Regions from separate parts of the Streptomyces sp. NPDC029836 genome, predicted to be linked through region 2. Evidence: riboswitches for the same ligand, from Rfam matches in the RefSeq annotation. Region 2 holds a riboswitch; the other holds the start of a gene.
The links. Region 2 has a riboswitch for S-adenosylmethionine ahead of ACZ4XJ_RS07515 (aminotransferase class V-fold PLP-dependent enzyme). Riboswitches for the same ligand answer to the same signal wherever they lie in the genome.
Positions count from the first base shown of each region.

Region 1: linked by a shared signal. The riboswitch ahead of thrC (threonine synthase) and the one ahead of ACZ4XJ_RS07515 (aminotransferase class V-fold PLP-dependent enzyme) in region 2 are both predicted to bind S-adenosylmethionine.

Region 1 is NZ_JBVHZI010000016.1:98,707-105,663, forward strand. It holds gene ACZ4XJ_RS32135 (extracellular solute-binding protein) at 1-505, shown strand, start outside; gene ACZ4XJ_RS32140 (DUF3263 domain-containing protein) at 601-861, shown strand; gene otsB (trehalose-phosphatase) at 981-1,835, shown strand; gene ACZ4XJ_RS32150 (alpha,alpha-trehalose-phosphate synthase (UDP-forming)) at 1,885-3,348, opposite strand; gene ACZ4XJ_RS32155 (glucosyl-3-phosphoglycerate synthase) at 3,411-4,361, opposite strand; SAM riboswitch class I at 4,547-4,704, shown strand; gene thrC (threonine synthase) at 4,722-6,011, shown strand; gene ACZ4XJ_RS32165 (MoaD/ThiS family protein) at 6,046-6,321, shown strand; gene ACZ4XJ_RS32170 (cold-shock protein) at 6,743-6,949, shown strand.
Region 2 is NZ_JBVHZI010000002.1:374,240-381,196, forward strand. It holds gene ACZ4XJ_RS07505 (rhomboid family intramembrane serine protease) at 1-652, shown strand, start outside; gene ACZ4XJ_RS07510 (Lrp/AsnC family transcriptional regulator) at 649-930, shown strand; gene ACZ4XJ_RS07515 (aminotransferase class V-fold PLP-dependent enzyme) at 1,058-2,461, opposite strand; SAM riboswitch class IV at 2,677-2,793, opposite strand; gene trpD (anthranilate phosphoribosyltransferase) at 2,876-3,940, opposite strand; gene qcrB (cytochrome bc1 complex cytochrome b subunit) at 4,107-5,738, opposite strand; gene qcrA (cytochrome bc1 complex Rieske iron-sulfur subunit) at 5,735-6,793, opposite strand; gene qcrC (cytochrome bc1 complex diheme cytochrome c subunit) at 6,790-6,957, opposite strand, start outside.

The DNA of each region.
Region 1 (6,957 bases), on a different contig from region 2:
GGCCGCCTTCGACGCCTTCAACCGGGGCGAGGTCGGCATGCTCAACGGCCACCCCACCCTGCTCAAGCAGGCCACGGGCAAGGGCGTGAAGTTCGGCATGGTGCAGATGCCGACCGTCGACGGCACCGACCACTCCACGATGGGCGTCGCCGACTGGGTCATGGCCTTCAAGAACGGCCACAAGAAGGAGTCCGGGAAGTTCCTGGACCACCTGTACTCGGCGAAGAACGTGACGACCTTCACCAACCAGTACGACCTGCTGCCCGTCACCACCAGCGGCTACCGGGCCATGGAGGCGAGCACCGGCGGCTCCGCCGCCCAGCTGAAGACCTTCCTGACGGCCCTGCCCAACGCCAAGCTCTACCCCGTCGGCAAGAAGTCCTGGGCCGGGGTCAGCGAGGACGTGAAGGAGAACATCGGCAAGGTCGTGCAGCCCGGCGGACAGCCCGCGAAGGTCCTGGAGGACATCGCGACGTCCGCGAGCAAGGCCGACGGCGACCGCTGACCCCGCCGCCCCGGGCACCACGCCGGCCACCGACCCGCGGCGCCACCGACACTCGCCACGCCGCAGGTGTCGGTGGCCGCCGTTAATCTGGCCGTATGACGGACGACGGGCAGGCGGAGCGGCGGCCGGCGACCCGGCTGACCGACACCGAGGCCGCCGTACTCGCCTACGAGGGGCGCAGCTGGCCGGGGCCGGGCGCCAAGGAGCGGGCGATACGCGAGGCCCTCGGGCTGACCCCCGTGCGCTACTACCAGCTGCTCAACGCCCTCATGGACGACCCGCGCGCCCTGGAGCACGCCCCGGGCACCGTCCACCGGCTCCGCCGCGTCCGCGAGGCCCAGCGCGCCCGACGATGATCCGCCCGCGATCCGATGGTCATCCGCCGGCGCCGCGCGCCCGACGGTTCGGGTCGGCGGCGGTCCCGGTCCGGAGGCGGTCTGGGCGGAGGGCGGATTACGCCGGTAGGGTCATCGGTATGGGGAGCCGCCCGCACGACCTGCCGATGCCCGAGCCCGTCACCGCCGCCGGACGCGAGGGCCTCCAAGCCCTCCTCCGCGCACCCCGCAGGGCCGTCGTCGCCCTCGACTTCGACGGCACCCTCGCCGACATCGTTCCCGACCCCGACCAGGCCCGCGCCCACGCCGACGCCGTCCCGGCGCTCGCCGCGCTCGCGCCCGAGGTCGCCGCCGTCGCCGTCGTCACCGGCCGCCCCGCCGGGGTCGCCGTGCGGTACGGCGGGTTCGCCGGGGTCCCGGGACTGGAACACATGGTGGTCCTCGGCCACTACGGCGCCGAGCGCTGGGACGCCGTCACCGGCATCGTCCACGCGCCCGCCGAGCACCCGGGCGTCGCGGCCGTACGGGCCGAGCTGCCCGGCTTCCTCGACTCCATCGGTGCCTGGCGCGGCACCTGGATCGAGGAGAAGGGCCGCGCGCTGGCCGTCCACACCCGCCGCGCCGCCGACCCCGAACAGGCCTTCGCCGCCCTGCGGGAGCCGCTCGCCGAGCTGGCCGCGCGGCACGGGCTGATGGTCGAGCCCGGCCGGGCCGTCCTGGAACTGCGGCCGCCCGGCATGGACAAGGGCGTCGCCCTGACGGAGTTCCTCGCCGAACGCGACGCCGAGGCCGTCCTGTACGCGGGCGACGACCTGGGCGACCTCGCCGCCTTCTCCGCCGTCGAGAAGCGCCGAGCCGACGGACTGCCCGGACTGCTGGTGTGCAGCGGCTCGGCGGAGGTGCCCGAGCTGGCCGCCCGCGCCGACCTGGTCCTGCCGGGACCGGCCGCCGTCACCGCCTTCCTCGCCGCGCTCGCCGAGGCCCTGCGCGCCTGACCGGCGCCCGCGCCGTACCGGGATCCGCCCCGGTACGGCGCGCTCCGGGTCAGGCCCCGGGCTCCAAGCGGTCCAGCTGGGCCGTGAACCAGGCCGCCGGGGGCAGTGCCGTGGCCGCCGCCGCCAGCCGCTTCGTACGCTCCGCCCGCTCCGCGGCCGGCATGGACAGCGCCGCGTGCAGGGCCTCGGCCGTCCGCGTCACGTCGTACGGGCTGACCACCAGCGCGTCCTCCCGCAGCTCCTCGTACGCCCCGGCCCCCGTGGACAGGACCAGCGCGACGCCCGCCTCCGACACCACCGGGATCTCCTTGGCCACCAGGTTCATGCCGTCGCGCACCGGGTTGACCAGCGCCACGTCCGCCAGCCGGTAGGCGGCCAGCGACCGCGCGAAGTCGTCCTCGACGGACACCAGCACCGGCTGCCAGTCCTCGGTACCGAACTCGGTGTTGATCTCCGCCGCCAGGTCCCGCACCGCCTGCGTGTACGACCGGTACGCCGCCAGGTCCTGCCGGGACGGGTACGCGGAGGCCAGGTGCACCACCTCGCCCCGCCACTCGGGGTGCGTGGTGAGCAGCTCCCGGTAGGCGAGCAGCCCGCGCAGGATGTTCTTCGACAGCTCGGTGCGGTCCACCCGGACGATCGCCTTGCGGCCCGCGACCTCGGTCCGCAGCGCCGCCAGCTTGTCGTCGACCTCCGGCCGGTGGGCCAGGGCCCGCAGGTCGTCCCCGTCCACGCCCAGCGCGAAAACCGCCACGTCCGTGCGCCGGTGGCGCACCGGCCCCGACGGGCTCTTGTCCACCCAGCGCGCCCCGGACGGCTCGACGCCCGCCGGGGACATCGGCCGGGCGGTGCCCCGCTCGTCGTCCAGGTGGGCGCCTGCCATGAAGCCGTCGGCCCACGCCCAGGTGTGGAAACCGACCACGTCCGCGCCGAGCATGCCCCACACCAGCTCCGAGCGGATGTCGTCGGGGAGCATGCGCAGGTACTCGGGCGACGCCCACGGCGTGTGGGTGAAGTGCCCGATCCGCAGGTCCGGTCGCAGCTCGCGCAGCTGACCGGGGACCAGCGCCAGGTGGTAGTCCTGCACCAGCACGCGGGCGCCCGGCGCGGCCTCCTGCGCCAGCGCCTCGGCGAACGCCCGGTTGTAGGCGGTGTACGAGGCCCACTGCCGCCGGAAGGCCGCGTCGAAGACCGGCTCGCGGGGGACGTCGTACAGGTGGTGGTGGGTGAACCAGAGCACCGAGTTGGCGATGCCGTTGTACGCGTCGTCGTACACCGCGGGGTCGATGTCGAGCATCCGCACGCCCGGCTCGGCGACGCCCCGGCGCACCGCCTCCCGGTCGGCGTCGGACAGGGCCGCGCAGATCCACACGGCCTCCGGCTGCCGGGCGAGGGCCGCGGAGAGACCGGAGACGAGACCGCCCCCACCGCGCCGGGCACTGAGGGTGCCGTCCTGATCGAGGGCGTACGAGAGCGGGCCGCGGTTCGCGGCGACGAGTACCTGAGAAGCCATGCGGCCAACCTAGCCAGGCCCGCCCCCGGTCAAACGCCCGTACGCCGAGGGCCCGCGGAGGATTACGCCACGCGACGGCCCGCGTACTCCTCGATGCCCGCCATCGGCGGCCGCTCCTCGGTGTCCACCGGGTGCGTGCGCGGCACGAAACCGGCCGGCCCCCGCTCGAACTGCGTCAGCTCCGGCCGTACGAGGTGCCCGCGCGAGAGCCGCAGCTGCGCCGTGCGGTAGATCGCCGCGGCCATCCGACCGAGCGCCTGCCCGTCCTGGTGGCGGTGCAGCCGGACGCCCACGTCGACCTGGGCCAGCGCGTCCAGTCCGACGGTGTGCAACGCGTCCACGAGCAGGCCCAGCTCGACCCCGTACCCGACGGGGAACGGCAGCCGCTCCAGCAGCGAGCGGCGTACGGCGTACTCGCCGCCCAGCGGCTGCACGAAGCCGGCCAGCTGCGGCCAGTGCAGGTTCAGCAGCGGCCGGGCGACCAGCTCGGTGACCCGGCCGCCCTGACCGGGGGCGTCGCCCAGGGGGCGGTCGTACATCGCCTTGACGAACTGCACCTGCGGATCGGTCAGCAGCGGACCCACGATCCCGGACACGAACGCGGAGTCGAAGTCCCGCAGGTCGGCGTCGACGAAGCAGACGACCTCGCCGGTCGTCGCCAGCAGCGAGCGCCACAGCACCTCGCCCTTGCCGGGCAGCGCCGGAATGCGGGGGAGGAGCTCGTCACGGTGCACGACCCGGGCGCCGGCGGCGGCGGCGACCTTCGCCGTCCCGTCCGAGGAACCCGAGTCGATCACCACGAGTTCGTCGACCAGCGCGATGGCCGGGCCGTCGATCAGATCGCGCCGGATCACCTCGACGATCCGTCCGACGGTGGCCTCCTCGTCGAGGGCGGGCAGCACCACGCTGACCGTCGTGCCCGTCGCCCGTTTCCGGTCGAGGAGCTGGTCGAGCGGTCGGTCGGCGGCGGACCAGGAGCGGGCGGCCAGCCAGCGCTCCACCTCTTCCAGCACTCTCGGGACTCCCTGCTGCGTCGGTGGTTTGGACCGAAAAGTGATCCATCTCGCGGTTCGGACGGCTGTCTCAACCACCCGGACCTTCGGTTACAGTCTTGAACAACGCGATGGCCCACCGCATGCCGGGGGTCCCGCGCACAAACGCCCGGACACGCCATGGAGCGCGCCGTCCGGTGCCATACCGCTCATCCAGAGGGGCAGAGGGATACGGCCCGTTGAAGCCCCGGCAACCCTCCAGTCGGTTCTCGCGAGGCGTCCACGACGCACTCCCGCGAGGTCCCCGACTAGGGAAGGTGCCAATTCCGTCTCATGGCGAAGTGCGCCATGGGGAAGATGAGGAGAAAGGGCCTCGCCATCATGGCTGCACAGACCGTCGCCACCTCTGCCGAGCAGGCGTCCGTTGATCTCGGACCCGCCACCGGCCTTTCCTGCCGCGAGTGCGGAACCCGCTTCGAGCTCGGTCCCATTTTCGCCTGCGTCGAGTGTTTCGGACCGCTGGAAGTCTCCTACGACCTGCCCCTCGGCGACCCCGAGGCCCTGCGCGCCGCCATCGAGGCCGGCCCCGACAACATCTGGCGCTACGCCCCGCTGCTGCCCGTCCCGGCGAACGTGGCCTCCAAGCCGAACCTGAACCCCGGCTTCACCAAGCTGGTCGACGCCGCCAACCTGGCCAAGGAACTGGGCGTCACCGGCAAGCTGTACGTCAAGGACGACTCCGGCAACCCGACGCACTCCTTCAAGGACCGCGTCGTGGCCATCGCCGTCGAGGCCGCCCGCGCCTTCGGCTTCACCACCCTGTCCTGCTCCTCCACCGGCAACCTGGCCGGCGCCGTCGGCGCCGCCGCCGCCCGCGCCGGCTTCCGTTCCTGCGTGTTCATCCCGCACGACCTGGAGCAGGGCAAGGTCGTCATGGCCGGTGTCTACGGTGGCGACCTCGTCGGCATCGAGGGCAACTACGACGACGTCAACCGCTTCTGCTCCGAGCTCATCGGCGACCCGCTGGGCGAGGGCTGGGGCTTCGTCAACGTCAACCTGCGCCCGTACTACGGCGAGGGCTCCAAGACCCTGGCGTACGAGATCTGCGAGCAGCTCGGCTGGCGGCTGCCCGACCAGATCGTCATCCCGATCGCGTCCGGCTCCCAGCTCACGAAGATCGACAAGGGTCTGCAGGAGCTGATCAAGCTCGGCCTCGTCGAGGACAAGCCGTACAAGATCTTCGGCGCCCAGGCCGAGGGCTGCTCCCCGGTGTCCACCGCCTTCAAGGCCGGTCACGACGTGGTCCGCCCGCAGAAGCCGAACACCATCGCCAAGTCCCTCGCGATCGGCAACCCGGCCGACGGCCCGTACGTCCTGGACATCGCGCGGCGCACCGGCGGATACGTCGAGGACGTCAACGACACCCAGGTCGTCGAGGCCATCAAGATCCTCGCGCAGACCGAGGGCATCTTCGCCGAGACCGCGGGCGGCGTCACCGTCGGCGTGACGAAGAAGCTCATCGAGAACGGGCAGCTCGACCCGACGCTGACCACCGTGATCCTGAACACCGGCGACGGCCTCAAGACCCTGGAGGCGGTGGCCGCCGACAGCGGTCAGACCGCCACCATCCGCCCGAGCCTGGAAGCCTTCCGCGCCGCCGGCCTTGCCTGATCCTCCCCACGACACCCGGAAAGGCGGTAGCGCCATGAGCGTCAACGTCCGCATCCCCACCATCCTGCGCACCTACACCGGCGGCGTCGCCGAGGTTCCGGCCGAGGGCGCGACCCTGGCCGAGGTCATCGACTCCCTGGAGAAGAGCCACCCGGGCATCGCCGCGCGCGTCCTGGACGACCAGGGCAAGCTGCGCCGCTTCGTGAACGTCTACGTCAACGACGACGACGTGCGCTTCGAGGGCGGGCTGCAGACGGCGACGCCCGACGGCGCCGGCGTCTCGATCATCCCGGCCGTCGCCGGCGGCTGATCGTTCGCCCGCTCGCCCTCCCCGGGCGGCCGGCGCCGCCCGTCGATTTCCGAATTGCCCTCTCCGCCAATAAGTGGAGGGGGCAATTCTGCTTGATTGATAGCGGTAGAGTTGGGGAAGTCCCCTCCGCTGTTCTTGCCCGCCGCATATGAGCGGGGCCGGGGAGGGTTGACATTGAGTCAACATGAGTGCGCGCTATGGGGCTTTGGCGTGGATTGTCAGGCCCGAGTTGCCCGAGAATATGCCAAATTTTCACTCTATTTCAATGTTTTCGCGTGTCCGGAATTCTCGTCGGATTGACCTGTTGCAGACAGCAGCGGTGCGGATACATTCAGCCCCGGTCGAGGCGTTCCGGCGCAAGTTCTGACCCGGGTTCGCGAAGCGCGGACCTGCGCAAGGGCCAGTAATAGGGGAGTTAGGCATGGCTCAGGGCACCGTCAAGTGGTTCAACGCGGAGAAGGGCTACGGCTTCATCGCGGTCGACGGTGGCGCGGATGTGTTCGTCCACTACAGCGCCATCCAGATGGACGGGTACCGCACCCTTGAAGAGGGTCAGCGGGTCGAGTTCGAAATCTCGCAGGGCCAGAAGGGCCCGCAGGCGGACATGGTCAAGCTCGCTGCCGGCTGAGTCCCGAA
Region 2 (6,957 bases):
CTGCTGCGTGGCGTTCGTCCTCGGCCCGGCGTCGGGCTTGAACCCCTCCTACGGGACGGGCGACCGGCTGACCGAGACGGGCACCGCGTACTTCAGGCACTGGGGCGTGGTCCCGGACGAGCTGTTCTCCGGAGCCGGCCGGGCGCCGCTCACCCCGTTGACGGCGCTCTTCGTGCACGGCAGTTGGTTGCACCTGCTCGGGAACATGCTGTTCCTGTACGTCTTCGGGGCGATGGCGGAGGAGCGGATGGGTCGGGCGCCCTTCCTCGTGTTCTACGTCTGCACCGGATACCTCGCGCTGGCCGCGTACGCGGCGGCCAACGCCTCCTCCGACCAGACCCTGGTCGGCGCGTCCGGCGCGATCTCGGCGGTCCTCGGCGCCTTCCTCTGCCTGTTCCCGCGGGCACGGGTGACCAGCCTGTTCCCGTTCCTGCTGTTCCTGCCGCTGCGCTTCCCCGCGTGGGTCGTGCTGCTGTTCTGGTTCGGCCTGCAATGGCTGGCGGCGCACCGGGCGGAGAGCGGTCCGGGGGTGGCCTACCTGGCCCACGTGGTGGGCTTCTCCCTGGGCTTCCTGTACGCGTGGGTCCGATATCGGCGTACGACTAGAGTGAGGCGACCAGTGACTGCCGGCGAGGGAGACAGCCAACCGTGATCACCGCGATCGTGCTCATCAAGACCAGCGTGGACCGCATCCCCGAGATCGCCGAGTCCATCGCGCAGCTGGACAGTGTCAGCGAGGTCTACTCGGTCACCGGCACGTACGACCTGATCGCGCTGGTCCGCGTCGCCCGCCACGAGAACCTCGCGGACATCATCCCGGGCCGCATCAGCAAGATCCCCGGCGTCGAGGCGACGGACACCCACGTCGCGTTCCGCACGTACTCCCAGCACGACCTGGAGGCCGCGTTCGCGATCGGCCTCGACGCGTAGCGCTCGGGGCCCGGGCAACGCCCCGCCCACCGGGGCGGGGCGGCCGTCGCGCAGCCCGGACGGGCACCCGGACGGGCACCCGGGCGGGTCCTGGGCGAGACCCCCACTCGGTGTGGGCCACAGCCCGTCAGACGGCCGGGACGCAGCGGCCCTCTTCGGTGCGGTACTGCCACTTGGCGCCGTCCGCGACGAGTTCCTTCACCGCGCGGACGAACCGCTCGACGTGCTCGTCGGGGGTTCCCGCGCCGAAGCTGACGCGGATGGCGTTCAGGGAGCGCTCGCCGGGGGCGGCCTCCGGGGCTCCGCACTCGCCCTGGGCCTGCGGCTCGCTGCCGAGCAGGGTGCGGACCAGCGGGTGGGCGCAGAAGAGGCCGTCGCGGACGCCGATGCCGTACTCGGCGGACAGGGCCGCGGCGAAGTGACTGCTGTTCCAGCCGTCGACCACGAACGAGATGACGCCGACGCGCGGGGCGTCGTCCCCGAACAGGGACAGCACGCGGACGGCCGGGACCTCCGCCAGGCCCTCGCGGACCTTCGCGATGAGCTGGTTCTCGCGGGCGACCAGGTTCTCGAACCCGGCCTCCTTCAGGGCCTTGCAGGCTGAGGCGATGGAGTAGACGCCGATGACGTTCGGGGAGCCGGCCTCGTGGCGGGCCGCGGTGGTGTGCCACTCGACGTCGACGCCGCCGTCCTCGCGGCGGGCCACCTTGCGGGAGGCGCCGCCGCCGGCGAGGTACGGGTCGGCCTCCTGGAGCCAGTCCGCGCGGCCGGCGAGGACGCCCGAGCCGAAGGGCGCGTACAGCTTGTGGCCGGAGAAGGCGACCCAGTCCACGTCCAGGTCCTGGACGGAGACGGGGTGGTGCGGGGCCAGCTGGGCGGCGTCCAGGACGATCCGCGCGCCGTGGGCGTGCGCGGCGGCGGCGAGTTCCTTGACCGGCCACTGCTCGCCGGTGACGTTGGAGGCGCCGGTGACGCAGACCAGCGCCGGGCCGTGGCCCTCTTCGATTGACGCGGTGCGGTCGGCGAGCGCCCGCTCCAGGGTGGCGACGGCCTCGCCGGGGGTGCGGGGGGCGTTGAGGTAGCTGACGCGGGCGTTCGTCCAGGGCAGCAGCGAGGCGTGGTGCTCGGTCTCGAAGACGAACACCTGGCAGTCGGCCGGCAGGACGGCGGCGAGCAGGTTGAGGGAGTCGGTGGTGGACCGGGTGAAGACCACCTGGTCGGAGGGCCGGCAGTCGAGGAACTCGGCGACGGTGACGCGGCTCTGCTCGAAGAGGTCGGTGGACAGCTGGGAGAGGTAGCCGGCCCCGCGGTGGACGCTGCCGTAGTAGGGGGCGTACGCGGCGACGTCGTCCCAGACCCGCTGGAGCGCGGGGGCGCTGGCCGCGTAGTCCAGGGCGGCGTAGGTGACCTCGCCGCCGGTCACGAGCGGGACGGTGACGTCACGGCCGAGCACGGCCAGCGGCTCGCCACAGGCGGGCCCGTCGGCGCATACGGCGGTGGTGGTCGCGGCGGTGTTCAGGGATGCGGACATGGCGGTATCTCCCGGCAGGCAGGGCGGAATGGCTTCGGTGTGCCCGTACGCGGATGCGGCGCTGCGGCCGTCGGGGTACGGGAAAGCCCTCGGAAGTGACACGGGTGCACGCAAGTGCCCCGGTCCGAGGGGTGAAGTGGGGGCGGAGCCGCCCTATCGCATTCGCTTGCTCACGGAAAACGCTCCTCGAGAGACCAGGACCCCTGGTGTCGAGGGATCCGCGCTTGCCGTAGACCTCGCTGCCTACGGCCTGGTCATCACCCGGGGCACCCCGCCACGGAAGGAGGGTTGCCGGACAGCAAGCCGGGGCCTAAACGCTGTCACTCGTGACCTGGTCAGAATCCTGCCACACGATCCCTCGTGCGCAAGACCCCGGTCCGCATCGTGGACCGGGGTGTTGGCCGAAAGGATGCCTCAGGCGTTGCTGGCCGCCACCCAGCGCTCCAGCGCGGCCCGAGCGGATCCCGAGTCGATGGACTCGGCCGCCCGGGTCACGCCCGCCGCGAGCTGCTCCTCCAGGGAGCCCGTACCCGGGTCCAGCGCCACCAGGGCGGCGGCCGAGTTCAGCAGGACGGCGTCCCGGACGGGGCCGGTCTCCCCCGCCAGCAGTCGGCGGGCGACGTCGGCGTTGTACGAGGCGTCCTCGCCGCGCAGCCGCGACACGTCCACGAGCGGGATCCCGATGTCGCGCGGGTCGAAGGGCGACTCGGTGACGGAGCCGTCCCGGACCCACCAGACCCGCGAGGTGGCGGTGGTGGTCAACTCGTCGAGGCCGTCGTCACCGCGGAAGACCAGCGCGGAGGAGCCCCGCTCGGCCAGTACCCCGGCCACGATGGGCGCCACCCGGGGGTCGGCCACGCCGGTGGCCTGCGCGCGCACCTTGGCCGGGTTGGTCAGCGGTCCGAGGAAGTTGAAGGTGGTCCGGATGCCCAGTTCCTTGCGGGCGGGCGCCACGTGGCGCAGCGCCGGGTGGAACTTGACGGCGAAGCAGAAGGTGATCCCGGCCTCCTCGGCGACCTCGACCACCCGCGCGGGGGTGAGGTCGAGGTTGACGCCGAGCTTCTCCAGGACGTCGGAGGAGCCGCTCGCGGAGGACGCCGCCCGGTTGCCGTGCTTGACGACCTTGGCACCGGTTCCGGCCACCACGATCGCCGACATCGTGGAGATGTTCACCGTCTTGGCGCCGTCGCCGCCGGTGCCGACGATGTCGACCGTCCGCCCCGGGACCTCGATCAGGTTGGCGTGCGCGTACATGGCCCGTACGAGCCCGTTGATCTCCGAGACGGTCTCCCCCTTGGCCCGGAGCGCGACCGCGAAGCCGGCGATCTGGGCGTCGGTGGCCTCGCCCCGCATGATCCGGTCCATCGCCCAGGCGGTGTCGTCCGCGCCGAGGTCCCGGCCGTCCAGCAGGGCGTCGAGGAGGCCCGGCCAGCCGCGGGCCGCCACGTTGTCGCCGCCTGTCGGGGTCAACACGTTCATGGTCCGCTCCTGCTGCCGGGTGAGGTTGCCACGTCGAATGGGATGGGGGCCAGCCTATCCAGCCCTGGGGGACGGCAAAGAGCCCCGTCCGGACCGTGGACGGGGCTCTTGCCGTGGCGACACCAGGATTGACCGAAATCAATCCCTCAAGCGGTCGTGCGGAGGATCAGTGGTGGCCGTGGCCGCTCTGGATCTCCTTGTACTCCTCCACCGTGGGCTTCGGGATCTGGTTGCCCTCGGCGTAGTAGCTCTTGCTGAGCTTGGCGCGGAGCTTCTCGGTGGCCTTCACCTTGCGCTCGACGCCGTTCTCGTCGACCGTCGGGCCGATCTCGATCGGCTCGTACGTGGTGTACGAGGTGAGCGTGTGGAGCTTGCCCTGCGAGAGCGGCTCGTGGATCTCGACGAACTCACCGTGCGGCAGGCGCTTGATGATGCCGGTCTCGCGACCGTGCAGCACCTTGTCCCGGTCCCGGCGCTGGAGGCCGAGGCAGATCCGCTTGGTGATGACGAAGGCGATGACCGGGCCGACGAAGAAGCCGATCCGGGCGAACCAGGTGATCGAGTTGATCGAGAGGTGGAAGTACTGCGCGAACATGTCGTTTCCACCGGCGATCAGCAGGATGACGTACCAGGTCAGCCAGGCCACACCGAAGGCGGTACGGGTCGGGACGTTGCGCGGGCGGTCCAGGATGTGGTGCTCGCGCTTGTCGCCGGTGACCCAGGACTCGACGAACGGGTACACCGCGATCGTCGCCAGCACCAGCGGGAAGATCACCAGCGGGATGAACACGCCCAGGACGAGCGTGTGGCCCCAGAGGTTGATCTCCCAGCCCGGCATCGCACGGATGAGGCCCTCGGAGAAGCCCATGTACCAGTCGGGCTGCGCGCCCGTGGACACGTGGTCCGGGACGTACGGTCCGAGCGCCCAGATCGGGTTGATCGAGGCGATGCCCGCGATGGCCGCGATGATGCCGAAGACCAGGAAGAAGAAGCCTCCGGCCTTGGCCATGTAGACCGGCAGCAGCGGCATGCCGACGACGTTGTTGTTCGTCTTACCGGGGCCCGCGAACTGGGTGTGCTTGTGGTAGAAGACCAGGATCAGGTGGGCGACCAGCAGGCCCATCATGATGCCGGGCAGCAGCAGGATGTGGATCGAGTAGAACCGGGCCACGAAGTCGTGACCGGGGAACTCCCCGCCGAACAGGAACATCGACAGGTACGTGCCGACGACCGGCACGGACAGGATCGCGCCCTGCATGAAGCGGACACCGGTGCCCGAGAGCAGGTCGTCCGGCAGCGAGTAACCGGTGAAACCGGTGAACATGCCGAGGACCAGCAGCAGAAAGCCGAAGATCCAGTTGATCTCGCGCGGCTTGCGGAACGCGCCGGTGAAGAAGACGCGCATCATGTGCACCATCATCGCCGCGACGAAGATCAGTGCCGCCCAGTGGTGGATCTGCCGGATGAGCAGACCGCCGCGGACGTCGAAGCTGATGTCCAGGGTCGAGGCGAACGCCTCGGACATCCGGACACCCTGCATCGGCACGTACGAGCCGTGGTACACGACCTCGTTCATGCTCGGGTGGAAGAACAGCGTCAGGTACACACCCGTGAGGATGATGATGATGAAGCTGTAGAGGCAGATCTCACCCAGCATGAAGGACCAGTGGTCCGGGAAGATCTTGCGCATGTTGGCCTTGGCGAGGCCGTAGATGCCCAGGCGACCGTCCGCCCAGTCCGCTACGCGCTCGCCGGCCGGCGCTTTGCGCCCCGTCTTGTTGTCTGTGGCAGTGCTCATCCGCGCTCCCAGAATGCAGGACCGACGGGCTCTTCGAAGTCGCCGTGCGCTTCGAGGAAACCTTCGTCATTCACGCCGATCCGCAGCTGCGGAAGTGCGTGACCGGCCGGGCCGAAGATGACACGGGCGCCGTCGGAGAGGTCGAAAGTGGACTGGTGGCACGGGCAGAGCACGTGGTGCGTCTGCTGCTCGTACAGGCTGATCGGGCAGCCGACGTGGGTGCAGATCTTGGAGAAGGCCACGATCCCGTCGTGGGACCACTCCAGTTCCTTCTTGTCCTTGATGTCCTCCGGCTGGATACGGACGATCATCAGGGCGGCCTTGGCGATCTGGGACATGTAGTCGTGCGCGTCCTCCTCCAGGCCCTCGGGCTTGGCGAAGGTCAGCGAGCCGACCACGATGTCCTCGGGACGCAGCGGCTCCATCGTGTTCTGGTTGATGAGCAGCTTGCCCTTGGCCCAGATGGTCTTGCGGAGCTTGTCCTCGGGCAGCGGGCCCAGGTCGCGCAGCAGCATGACGCCGGACAGGGGCACCAGGGCCATCGCGCCGATCAGCGTGTTGCGGATCAGCGGCCGGCGGCCGATGGCGGACTCGTTCGCGCCGTCGGCGAAGTCCTGCAGGACCTGCGCCTTGACCTCCGGCGGAGCGGCGATCTCGTGGCGCTCGGCGGCGACCTCGACGTCGGACATCAGGGTGCGGGCCCAGTGGACCGCGCCCGCGCCGATGCAGAAGAGCGCCGTGCCCAGGGTCAGACCGAGCGCGAAGTTCAGCGCGCTCACCTTCCCGATGGGGAAGATGTAGACGATCTTGTCGACCGGGAAGATCACGTAGGACGCGATGAAGCCGATCGTGGCCAGCATCGACAGCGTGAACAGCATCGCGACCGTGCGCTCGGACCGCTTGGCGGCCCGCTCGTCGATGTCCTGGATGCGCGGCCTGTGGACCGGCAGACCGGGGTCGGCGAACGGGTCGTCCGCGACCGCCACGCCACCGTGATGCGCGTCGCCCTGCTCGCTCGGCAGGTGCTTCTCTTCGGGAATGTCTTGGCTACTCATGACTTCTTGGCCTTAGCGGTGTGGGCCGCGACCCAAACGGCGACAGCGATCAGCGCACCCAGACCGAAGATCCAGCCGAACAGACCCTCGGAGACGGGGCCGAGGCCACCGAGCTTCAGACCACCGGGGTTGGTCGACTTCTCGCCGTTGACGTTCTGGAGGTA